Regions from separate parts of the Acetivibrio saccincola genome, predicted to be linked through region 2. Evidence: a T-box and tRNA genes for the amino acid it is inferred to sense, from the RefSeq annotation. Region 2 holds a T-box; the other regions hold tRNA genes.
The links. A T-box is a leader RNA that pairs with one kind of tRNA and senses whether it is charged. The one in region 2 lies ahead of pheS (phenylalanine--tRNA ligase subunit alpha), so its partner is inferred to be a tRNA-Phe.
Positions count from the first base shown of each region.

Region 1: it has a tRNA-Phe gene. The T-box ahead of pheS (phenylalanine--tRNA ligase subunit alpha) is inferred to sense a tRNA for this amino acid. The anticodon was not compared.
Region 3: it has a tRNA-Phe gene. The T-box ahead of pheS (phenylalanine--tRNA ligase subunit alpha) is inferred to sense a tRNA for this amino acid. The anticodon was not compared.

Region 1 covers NZ_CP025197.1:3,194,539-3,198,193, forward strand. Annotated here, with positions in the region: gene HVS_RS14270 (hypothetical protein) at 1-447, opposite strand, end outside; gene HVS_RS14275 (GGDEF domain-containing response regulator) at 451-1,383, opposite strand; tRNA gene HVS_RS14280 (tRNA-Cys) at 1,733-1,807, opposite strand; tRNA gene HVS_RS14285 (tRNA-Gly) at 1,864-1,938, opposite strand; tRNA gene HVS_RS14290 (tRNA-Phe) at 1,985-2,060, opposite strand; tRNA gene HVS_RS14295 (tRNA-Asp) at 2,065-2,141, opposite strand; tRNA gene HVS_RS14300 (tRNA-Val) at 2,147-2,222, opposite strand; gene hslO (Hsp33 family molecular chaperone HslO) at 2,378-3,256, opposite strand; gene HVS_RS14310 (cold-shock protein) at 3,488-3,655, opposite strand, start outside.
Region 2 covers NZ_CP025197.1:2,533,299-2,536,953, forward strand. Annotated here, with positions in the region: gene pheT (phenylalanine--tRNA ligase subunit beta) at 1-893, opposite strand, end outside; gene pheS (phenylalanine--tRNA ligase subunit alpha) at 941-1,960, opposite strand; T-box leader at 2,069-2,303, opposite strand; gene HVS_RS11370 (GH1 family beta-glucosidase) at 2,540-3,655, shown strand, end outside.
Region 3 covers NZ_CP025197.1:1,700,898-1,704,552, forward strand. Annotated here, with positions in the region: gene murD (UDP-N-acetylmuramoyl-L-alanine--D-glutamate ligase) at 66-1,469, shown strand; tRNA gene HVS_RS07550 (tRNA-Tyr) at 1,595-1,679, opposite strand; tRNA gene HVS_RS07555 (tRNA-Phe) at 1,694-1,769, opposite strand; tRNA gene HVS_RS07560 (tRNA-Ile) at 1,787-1,863, opposite strand; gene HVS_RS07565 (M42 family metallopeptidase) at 1,999-3,048, shown strand; gene HVS_RS07570 (M42 family metallopeptidase) at 3,039-3,655, shown strand, end outside.

The DNA of each region.
Region 1 (3,655 bases), 660 kb from region 2:
TAGTAGCATATCAGCAGATCTTTGTGCCTTCAACCTTCCAAGAAACCTTATGGCCATTAACGGCACAAGCATTTCTTCATCATCTTCTATTGAAGAGGCTAAAGAAGCCAGTTTTATCAATTGGTCTACAAAGTCCTCACCATAGCATTTTAATCTCTGTATGAGGACTTCAGGCACATCCACATCGCATATCTTAGATGCCTTTTTAAATAGTTCAATTAAATCATCTAAATTATCTATGCCATCAAAATATTTTTTAGGAGTAATTCCTCCTAAAATATCCAGCTCTGTGTTTTGCCATTCCTTTAGCTCTTCGTCTAAAAAAGCCGTTATATCCTTTTCCTTTATTTTTAAAATTTTTTCAGGAGCAGTGTTGTTAAAAAGTCTGTCAAAACCTTTTTCTATTGCCCTGTTATAGCTTTCAAACAATAATTTTTCCCTGTCCAAATTCTATCCCCTTCTTCTATCTTTTACATATACACTTCCCTGCATTGCCTTTGCCTTTTTCTTTAATTCTGCAGCTATTTCAGCTATCTGTAAATGACTTATAAGTTCCCTCTCTTCGTTGGTGACAACTGATAAAGATATAGATACCAGCGGGAACTTCATAATTTGACCTTGTCTGTTGCTAGTTACAATGTAACCTCTGTCAACATCCTCTTTACAATATAATTCTTTAATTTTTATATCAAAAGTCTTTATGATGTTTTCACAAATTGCATCCACTTTGTCAGGTGTGGTTATTATAACAAAATCGTCCCCACCAATGTGACCAATAAAGTCCCTGCTGTTGCCAAATGTGTTAGTGGCATCTATCAATACATCTGCCGTTAACTTTATAGCCCTGTCACCACTTGCAAATCCATATACATCATTGTATGATTTAAAATTATCCAGGTCTCCATAAATAACTGCAAACACTTCTTTTTTGGCAATTCTCTGATTGATTTCCACCTGGATTTCGATATTTCCTCTAAGTCCCGTCAAGGGATTTGCCAACCTGTTTCTGTCTATGCGTTTTAATGTATTTCTGACCCTGCTTACCAATTCCCTGCTATTGAAGGGTTTTATTATGTAATCATCCGCTCCGAGCTCCAGCCCTTCAAGTTTATGGTCTTCATTCTCCTGGGCTGTAAGCATTATAATGGGCATGAGATTGTTACTTTCATCTTCCCTTAAGATTCTGCAAACTTCAAAGCCGTCCATGCCGGGCATAACCACATCTAATAAAACAAGATCCGGCTTTTCCTCCCTTACCTTTTGAAGACCCTCTTCACCACTAGAAGCAGTTACCACCTCATAGCCTGCTTCTTTCAATACATCAGAAATCAATTTTTTCATAAACTCAGTATCTTCAATTATTAATATCTTTTTTTTAAACATTACAAAAAACTCCTATCGAAGTTTATTTTATATATTTCATTTCTTTAATCCTTACTTTATAAATTACAAAATAATGCCTTTTAACTACAATATTAAATACAAATGTTTTGAAAATTATTTATAATCATACTAACATAAATATCGGAAAAAGAATATGAAAAAATAACCTTACATTGCCCATTATATATCAAAAAGATATATTTGAAAAGTAAAAAATAGAAAAGGTAAATAGACTGCATAAGAAATAAAGCTTGAGCCTAAGGATGCAAGAAAGACTTTTTAATGTATAAATTATACTCTACAGACAAAAAAAGCTGTACACTTTTTAGTGCAACAGCCTTTTTTCCTTTGGAGGCGCCACCCAGATTCGAACTGGGGAATAGAGGTTTTGCAGACCTCGGCCTTACCACTTGGCTATGGCGCCATATATTAAACACAGGATACCAGCTTTATAAAATACTGATATCCTTAGAATTTTTGTGGAGCGGGTTACGAGATTCGAACTCGCGACTTTCACCTTGGCAAGGTGACACTCTACCACTGAGTTAAACCCGCATACTTTGTCATTTAGAACAAACTTTCTTATGTGTTCAAAAAAAGTTGGTGCCCAGAGGCGGAATCGAACCACCGACACGAGGATTTTCAGTCCACTGCTCTACCGACTGAGCTATCTGGGCACATTGGCGACCTGGAAGGGACTCGAACCCTCGACCTCCAGCGTGACAGGCTGGCATTCTAACCAGCTGAACTACCAGGCCGCATATGGTGGGCGCTACAGGGCTCGAACCTATGACCCCCTGCTTGTAAGGCAGGTGCTCTCCCAGCTGAGCTAAGCGCCCCCGTGCTTGTAAGTTATTTAAGCGACAATAGATAGTATACAAAAATTATTTAATAAAGTCAACACCCTAAACCCTATCTTTTTAAATTTATGTTCTTCTTTCTCTTATATTCTTTACAATTCTCACTATTTCATTATTTTAAATAATTTCGGATATTAACTTTCCTCTCCAATTATTTCCCTTAAATCTGACTCCTGAAACTGATATTTCATATCACAAAAATGGCACTGTGCCTCTATTTCACTTTGTTCCTTTAATATATTCTTTATTTCTTCTTTTCCAAGACTGATTATATTTCTATACATACGCTCCCTTGAACAGTTGCATTTATAATTGCAAGGTGCTTTTTCCCCGATTTTTAAGTTCCTTTCAGAAAATATCATATCAAGTATATCTTCCGGGGTTTTACCATCTTTCAATAAGCCTGTAACTGAAGACAGGTTTTTGATTTTTTCTTCAAGAAAGTTGATGGTCTCCTCACCAGCATCAGGCATTAACTGGATAATAAATCCTCCTGCTGTTTCTATAATTTTATCTGCACTGGTCAGAACACCTAAAGCTACAATTGTAGGAATTTGTTCTGAATAGGCATAATAGTATGCTATATCTTCAGCAATTTCTCCTGATATCAGGTCCACATAACCTACATAAGGCTCTTTTAGCCCCAAATCCTTAATCACATTTAAATAGCCTTTGCCAATGGCTCCTGCTACGTCAAATTTTCCTTCACTGTTTAAAGGAAGGTATACCAATGGATTATGCACATATCCCCTTACATTTGCCTCAGAATCAGAAACCACAACAATCCCGCCTAAAGGTCCGTCACCTTTAATTTGTATTGTCTGTGTGTTTTTAGGCGACTTTAAAAATACCGACATTAAAACCCCGGCAGTAAGAGTTCGCCCTAACGCAACAGATGCCAGGGGGGAAAGTCCATGAATTTTCTGGGCATGCTTTACCAAATTGGTAGTCACTGCTGCAACTGTCCTTACTTTTCCTTCTTCTGCAGTCGCCCTTACAAGATAATCTTTCATATATTTATCCCACCTTATAAACAATCAACCTTATAAAGCTATCAATCTGTTAATCTTAAAATCTATTATTTTTATAATTCATCATTCTTATAATCTTCCCAAAAAACAATTATATAATAAAATTACCCGTTTGTATAGGAAATTTGTCTAGAAAAAAGGCAATTGAAAAACCCCGGTATTTTTATACCGGGGTGGTTTAGGCTATCTCTTTTTATTAAATTCAAAGTCACACTAGCACTTACTTACATTTGAAGCCTGAGGGCCTTTAGCACCTTCCACAACTTCAAATTGAACTTCAGCACCTTCTTCTAATGTTTTGTAGCCTTCCATGTTTATTGCTGAAAAATGTACAAATACGTCTTTGCCTTCTTCTCTCTCAATAAAGCCAAATCCTTTTTC
Region 2 (3,655 bases):
TCTAAAGTTGTTATTTCTTCACCGTCCCTAGCCCTTCTTACAATAATCTTTTGTCCTTCTAAATAGCTAAGGTCAAAAGCATGCATAGGCTGACCATATTCCAACATAACATAGTTTGTGATATCAACAATATTGTTGATAGGTCTTACCCCTGCTGCTTTAAGCCTGTCTCTCATCCATTTAGGGGAAGGCTCAATTTTTACATCCTTTACTATCCTTGCTATATACCTTGGACAAAGATCAGGGTCCTTTATTTCCACTGTAGCATATTTATTTGCCTCATCTCCCTTTTCTTCAAGCTTTATTTCAGGCTTTCTAAACTCCTTGCCAAGAGTCGCAGCCGCCTCCCTTGCAAGACCAATGATGCTCATGCAATCAGGTCTGTTGGATGTTATTTCAAACTCCAAAATGGTATCATTTAATCCTAAAACCTCTTTTATATCAGTTCCTAGGGGGTAATCCTGTTTTATAATATAAATGCCGTTCTCAGGAGCATCCGGATAATCTTCCTTTGTAAATCCCAACTCCTCTATGGAACACATCATACCTTCTGATACCACTCCCCTCAGCTTCCCCTTGGAAATCTTTATTCCTCCTGATAAAGTTGCACCACTTAGGGCAACCGGTATAAGGTCCTGTTCTTTTACGTTGTCTGCCCCTGTCACAACTTGAATAACCTCATTTCCTACATCCACTTTACAAACCTGGAGCTTATCTGCATCAGGGTGCTTTTCTATTGATAAAATTTTACCAACTACAACCTTGTTGATTTCTTCTCCCTGTACCTCAATTCCTTCAACTTTAGAGCCGGACATAGTCATTTTATTTGCAAATTCTCTAGTTTCTATATCTATATCAACATAATCTTTAAGCCAACTTATTGGTGCTTTCATACCATATTACTCCTTTCAAAATCTATTTTTCCTTATCAAAATCTATTTTAGAATTGCTTTAAAAATCTTATATCATTTTCATATAATAGCCTTAAATCATCAATATTAAATCTTCCCATAGCTGTCCTTTCAACCCCGAGCCCAAAGGCAAAACCACTGTAAACAGCAGGATCTATGCCGCATATTTCTAAAACTTTTGGATGTACCATTCCTGCACCTAAAATTTCAATCCAGCCTTCATCTTTACACACCCTGCATCCCTTTCCACCGCAAGTCCAGCATGAAACATCAACCTCTGCACTAGGTTCAGTGAAAGGAAAGTGGTGAGGTCTTAACCTTATATCTGTTTTCTCACCAAATATGCTTTTTGCAAATACCTTTAATGTTCCAATTAAATCCCCCATTGTAACACCTTTATCCACCACAAGACCTTCTATCTGATGAAATATCGGGGAATGGGTTGCATCCACTGCATCAGAGCGGTAAACCCTTCCAGGGCAAATTATCTTAATGGGAGGTTTTTTGTTTTCCATAACCCTTATCTGAACAGGTGAAGTTTGAGTCCTCAAAAGTATATCCCCATTTATATAAAATGTGTCCTGAACATCCCTTGCAGGATGATTTTCAGGAATATTTAACGCTTCAAAATTATAGTAATCCCTTTCAATTTCAGGACCTTCCGCAATTTCATAGCCCATTCCAACAAAAACCTCAGTAATTTCATCTATAACATTGGTAAGAGGGTGTTTTCTGCCTAAATTTTTTCTTTTACCAGGCATGGTTACATCTATAACTTCCTTCTGAAGTTTTAATTCCCTCTCTTTGTTTGCAAGTTCTTTTTTAACCTCAGCAATCCTGTTTTCTAAAAAATTCCTTATTTCATTTGCCAACTGACCTATTACAGGTCTTTCTTCAGGCGCAAGGGATCCCATACCTCTTAGCACAGAAGTAAGTTCTCCCTTTTTTCCTAAGTATTTAACTCTTACATTTTCCAAATCCGGTATGGTTTTAATATTTGCAATTTCCGCTTCTGCTTTGCTTCTAATGCCGTTTAGCTGCTCTTTCATGCTTTTACTCCTCCTTATAATTTAGATATTAAACATCAAGAAATTAAAATTTTGTATATGAAAAAATATCATATTTTTAAAGTAAGCATATAAAAAACCTTCCTTCCCACATGGGACGAAAGGTTATTTCGCGGTACCACCCAACTTTTTATACATCAAAAGATGTATAAACACTCATTGCAGGTAACGGTTGCAACCGGTATATCCCTACTTATCATCAATGTTCAGGATACGGCTCCAGAGTGAACTTCAACAGCCGGCATGTTGAAAATACTTTCAGCCCATGGTACTTTCTCTCTTTAAACAGCTAAAAGCTGCCTACTCTCTCTATCATTGCCTTTTTTTATTTATAGTTTTCATAAATTATAGCACAAATAATCCTTGCATACAAGAGGTCTATTTCTAAGCTACGTAAATGCTTCGTGATATAATTTATACAGATATTTTAATTATATGTATAAATTCTTCCGATAATTATTTTAGTACTACCCCCTTGTTTTTAACTTATCCCTTAAATATAATGTGGAATAAGGCAATTTTATATAAACTTTTTTAAATATATTGTAAGGATGTGAAAATATGCCTGGAATTGTATTTCCAAAAGATTTTATATGGGGCTGTGCTACTGCATCTTATCAAATTGAAGGTGCCTTTGACGAGGACGGAAAAGGCGAATCCATATGGGACCGTTTCTCCCATACACCAGGAAAAATTCTAAACGGCGATAACGGTGATGTTGCCTGCGACCACTACCACCGTTATAAAGAAGATATTGCTTTAATGAAAGAGATTGGAATCCAATCCTATAGATATTCTATTTCCTGGCCCAGGATTTTTCCTGAGGGAAAGGGTCAGTATAATGAAAAAGGATTGGACTTTTATAAAAGGCTTACTTATGAGCTGTTGAAAAACGGTATTAAGCCTTCTGTAACCCTTTATCACTGGGATTTGCCTCAAAAACTCCAAGATATTGGTGGGTGGGCCAACAGGGATGTAACTGATTATTTTGTTGAGTACGCCGGTCTTTTATTTGAAAAATTAGGAGATGTTGTTCCCTATTGGATTACTCAAAACGAACCATGGATAGTGGCATTTTTAGGTCACATGATGGGTGTTCACGCCCCCGGAATTAAAGATTTAAAAACCGCTTTGGAGGTATTTCACAATATTCTGCTTTCACACGGTAAAGCCGTTGGCGCATACAGGCAGCTTAACCTTCCGGGTAAAATCGGTATAGCACCAAACTTTTCAACAAAATATCCTGCATCAGATAAAAAAGAAGATATAGAGGCTTGTGAATTAGCGGACGGGGTTTTGAATAAATGGTTTATATATCCTGTATTTAAAGGCACGTATCCGGAGGATGTGGTTAAGTTTTATAGAGACAGGGGAGCTCATTTTGATTTTCCTCCAGAAGACATGAAAATAATTGGTGCAGATATAGACTTTTTGGCAATAAATTATTACACATCAGAATTTGTAAAGCACCACCCCGTTAATGGTTTTGTAGAAATAAATAATGAGCTTTCCCAGTTTGAAAAAACCGAAATGGGTTGGATTATATATCCAAAAGGCTTGTATGACCTTCTTTTACGCCTTGATAATGACTGCAACAAAATAGATATAATTATAAGTGAAAACGGTGCAGCCTTTGACGACAAAATAGATGAAAACGGCAATATTAACGATGTTAAA
Region 3 (3,655 bases), 830 kb from region 2:
TAATAAATATGCTAAAATATAACTGTTAAAATATCTGCTAAAGGAAAGTTTTGGAGGATTTGGACTTGAATAATAAGCTAAATGAATTTAAGACATACATAAAAAATAAAAAGGTTGCTGTATTAGGGATTGGAGTTAGTAACATACCGTTAATTAAATACTTATACAGTCTGGGTGTAGATGTAACAGCTTTTGATAAATGCTGTAAAGATGATTTATGCTGTGTCATAGACCAGTTTAAGGGTCTGGACATAAAATATAGTTTAGGGGACGGCTATTTAAAAAATTTAAAAGGATTTGATGTTATTTTCAGAACTCCGGGCATGAGATATGATTTACCGGAAATTCTTTCTGCTAAAGAGGAAGGGGCAGAGATTACTTCTGAAATGGAAGTTTTCTTTGATGTATGTCCGGCCCGGATATTTGCTGTTACAGGAAGTGACGGTAAGACTACCACATCTACACTTATATACAAAATTCTTAAAAAACAAGGGTACAACTGCTGGCTGGGGGGCAATATAGGAACGCCCCTTTTAAGCAAAATTGATGAAATAAAAGAGACAGATATGGTGGTTTTAGAACTTAGCAGTTTTCAGCTTCACACAATGACAAAAAGCCCTGATGTGGCAGTAGTTACAAATCTTTCTCCGAATCATCTGGATTTTCATAAATCCATGGATGAATATGTGGATGCTAAGAAAAATATTTTTAATTTTCAGTGTGAAGAAGACAAACTGATTTTAAACTATGACAACGATATAACCAGGGAGTTTAAAAAAGAGGCAAAGGGGAAGGTTTTATATTTTAGCAGGCAACAAGAGCCTGATAAAGGTGCCGGTTTAAAAAACAGCTGTATTTTTTATAAAGACGGGGACAGGGAAATAGAAGTTGTTAATACAAAATCTATTTCAATACCTGGTGTACATAATATTGAAAACTATATGGCGGCAATTTGTGCTGTAATAGATTATGTGGATGTAAAGACAATACAAAAAGTTGCAAAGGAATTTAAGGGTGTAGAACACAGACTAGAGTTTGTTGGAGAAAAAAACGGCATATTGTTTTACAATGACTCCATAGCAAGCAGTCCCTCAAGAACCATTGCAGGCCTTTTGTCTTTTGACCGGAAAGTTATTTTAATTGCAGGGGGCTATGACAAAAATATACCTTATGATGAAATGGGACCACATATTGCAAAGAGAGTCAAATCTATGTTTTTAATCGGACAGACGGCAGATAAAATACATAACTCATTAAAGGATGAAATAAACCGCACAGGAAGAGGAAAAGATATATTTGTATGCAAGTGTGAAACATTAGAAGAGGCTGTAAAAAAAGCATATGATAGTGCTTTCTGCGGTGATATAATTCTAATGTCACCGGCAAGTGCAAGTTTTGATATGTTTAAAAATTTTGATGAAAGAGGAAAAAAGTTCAAGGGAATTGTTAAAGATATTTTAAATACTTAACTTATTAGTTAACGGAAATTTAAATTTTACTTAAAAAAGCCTAAACAGTAAAAAAGACAGATAATACAGGCTGGTTTAAATTACAGGAAAATTAAAATAAAAAGAGTTGAAGTATCAACTCTTTTTGGTGGAGGAGGACGGATTTGAACCATCGAAGGCTTTGCCAACAGATTTACAGTCTGCCCCCTTTGACCACTCGGGAACTCCTCCACAAATATTAAATTTGGTGCCCAGAGGCGGAATCGAACCACCGACACGAGGATTTTCAGTCCACTGCTCTACCGACTGAGCTATCTGGGCAAACAAAATAAATTTATTGGTGGGCCTTCAGGGACTCGAACCCCGGACCTACCGGTTATGAGCCGGTTGCTCTAACCAACTGAGCTAAAAGCCCTTGTTTTAGCACAACAATGAATAGTATAATAAAAAAAGACTTTTTAGTCAAGAGTTTTTTGTAATAAGTTTTAAAAAAGCAATTAAAGATGCAATAAATGTGTACAAAACAAAGTTTTAAAGAGGTGATATTTAAGTGGACTACACAAATATATTAAAAGATATAAGTACTTATCCTGGTATTTCGGGAAGAGAAGAGAGTTTTTCAAAATATATAAAAGGAATATTTGATAAGTACTGTGATGAAACTATAATTGACAGCTTTTATAATGTTATCGGGATAAAAAAAGGGTCTTCTGAAAAAAGCAAAAAAATCATGATTGCAGCCCATTTAGATGAAATAGGTATGGTGGTAACCGGCATTGAGAAAAAGGGATTTTTAAGGTTTTCAAATATAGGGGGAATTGACCCTAAAATTCTTTTAGCCCAGGAAGTTGTAGTGCATGGAAAGAAAGATATAATCGGCGTTATTGGTGCAAAGCCTCCCCATCTGCTAAAGGATACAGATGCCAAAAAGGCGGTTAAAATACAGGATCTTTCCATAGATACCGGACTTTCAGAAGAGGAAGTTAAAGAGTATATATCAATCGGGGATTTTGTAACATTTAAAGCAGAGCCTTTTTTGCTAAAAAACAAAAAAATAAGTTCCAAATCCCTTGATAACCGTGGGGGAGTGGCGGTTTTAATTGATATTATGGAAAAGCTTAAAAAAATTCAACATGAATGCGATGTGTATTTTGTTGCCACATCCCAGGAAGAAGTAGGGCTTAGGGGAGCTACTGTGGCAGCATATAATATAAGACCTGATGTTGCAGTTGTTATTGATGCATGCCATGGTGCTATTCCGGAAATGGCAAAGGACTTGGTTTTTAAACTTGGAAAGGGACCTGCCATTGCCGTAGGACCTAATTTACATGGAGATCTTACAAAAAAGTTAATTGACATTGCAAAAGAAGAAAACATTCCTTATCAAATTGAGCCATCCCCAGGAAATACAGGTACTGATGCGTGGGCTATACAGGTTTCAAGATCCGGCATTCCAACGGTTTTAGTGTCTGTACCCCTTAAATATATGCACACAACTGTGGAAACTCTCCATTTAAATGATATAAAGTATTCAGGAAAACTTGTTTTAAAATTTATTTTATCCATTGAAGGTGAGATAGGGGGGATATTATGTTGTTAAAAGAATTAACGGAACTTTATGGAGTATCTGGAAATGAGAAAGAAGTAAGGGAGTTTATTAAATCAAAGGCAGAAAAGTATTCAGATGAAATAAAAGTTGACTCTATGGGGAATTTGGTATGTGTAAAAAAAGGCAATAATGCTAAACATAAGCTTATGATTTCTGCACATATGGACGAAGTTGGATTTATGATAACAGGATATGGGGATGGCGGGGTTTTAAAATTTGCCACTGTGGGAGGTATTGACAGCAGGATACTTTTGGGAAAAAGGCTTGTTGTAGGAGATAAAAAGCTTCCCGGGGTAATAGGTGGAAAGCCCATTCATCTTCAAAGTGCGGCAGAAAGAAAGAGTAATATTAATATAAAAAATATGTATATAGATATTGGGGCAGATACCAAGGAAGAGGCGGAAAAGCTGATTTCAGTGGGAGAGTATGCGGCATTTTACAGCAGCTATACCAATCTCGGCAAAGATGTAATTAAAGCAAAAGCCTTAGATGACAGGGTTGGATGTGCTATTTTACTTGACATACTAAAGGATGAAAAATACAATAATTTTGACCTTTATGCCTGTTTTACAGTTCAGGAAGAGGTGGGGCTAAGGGG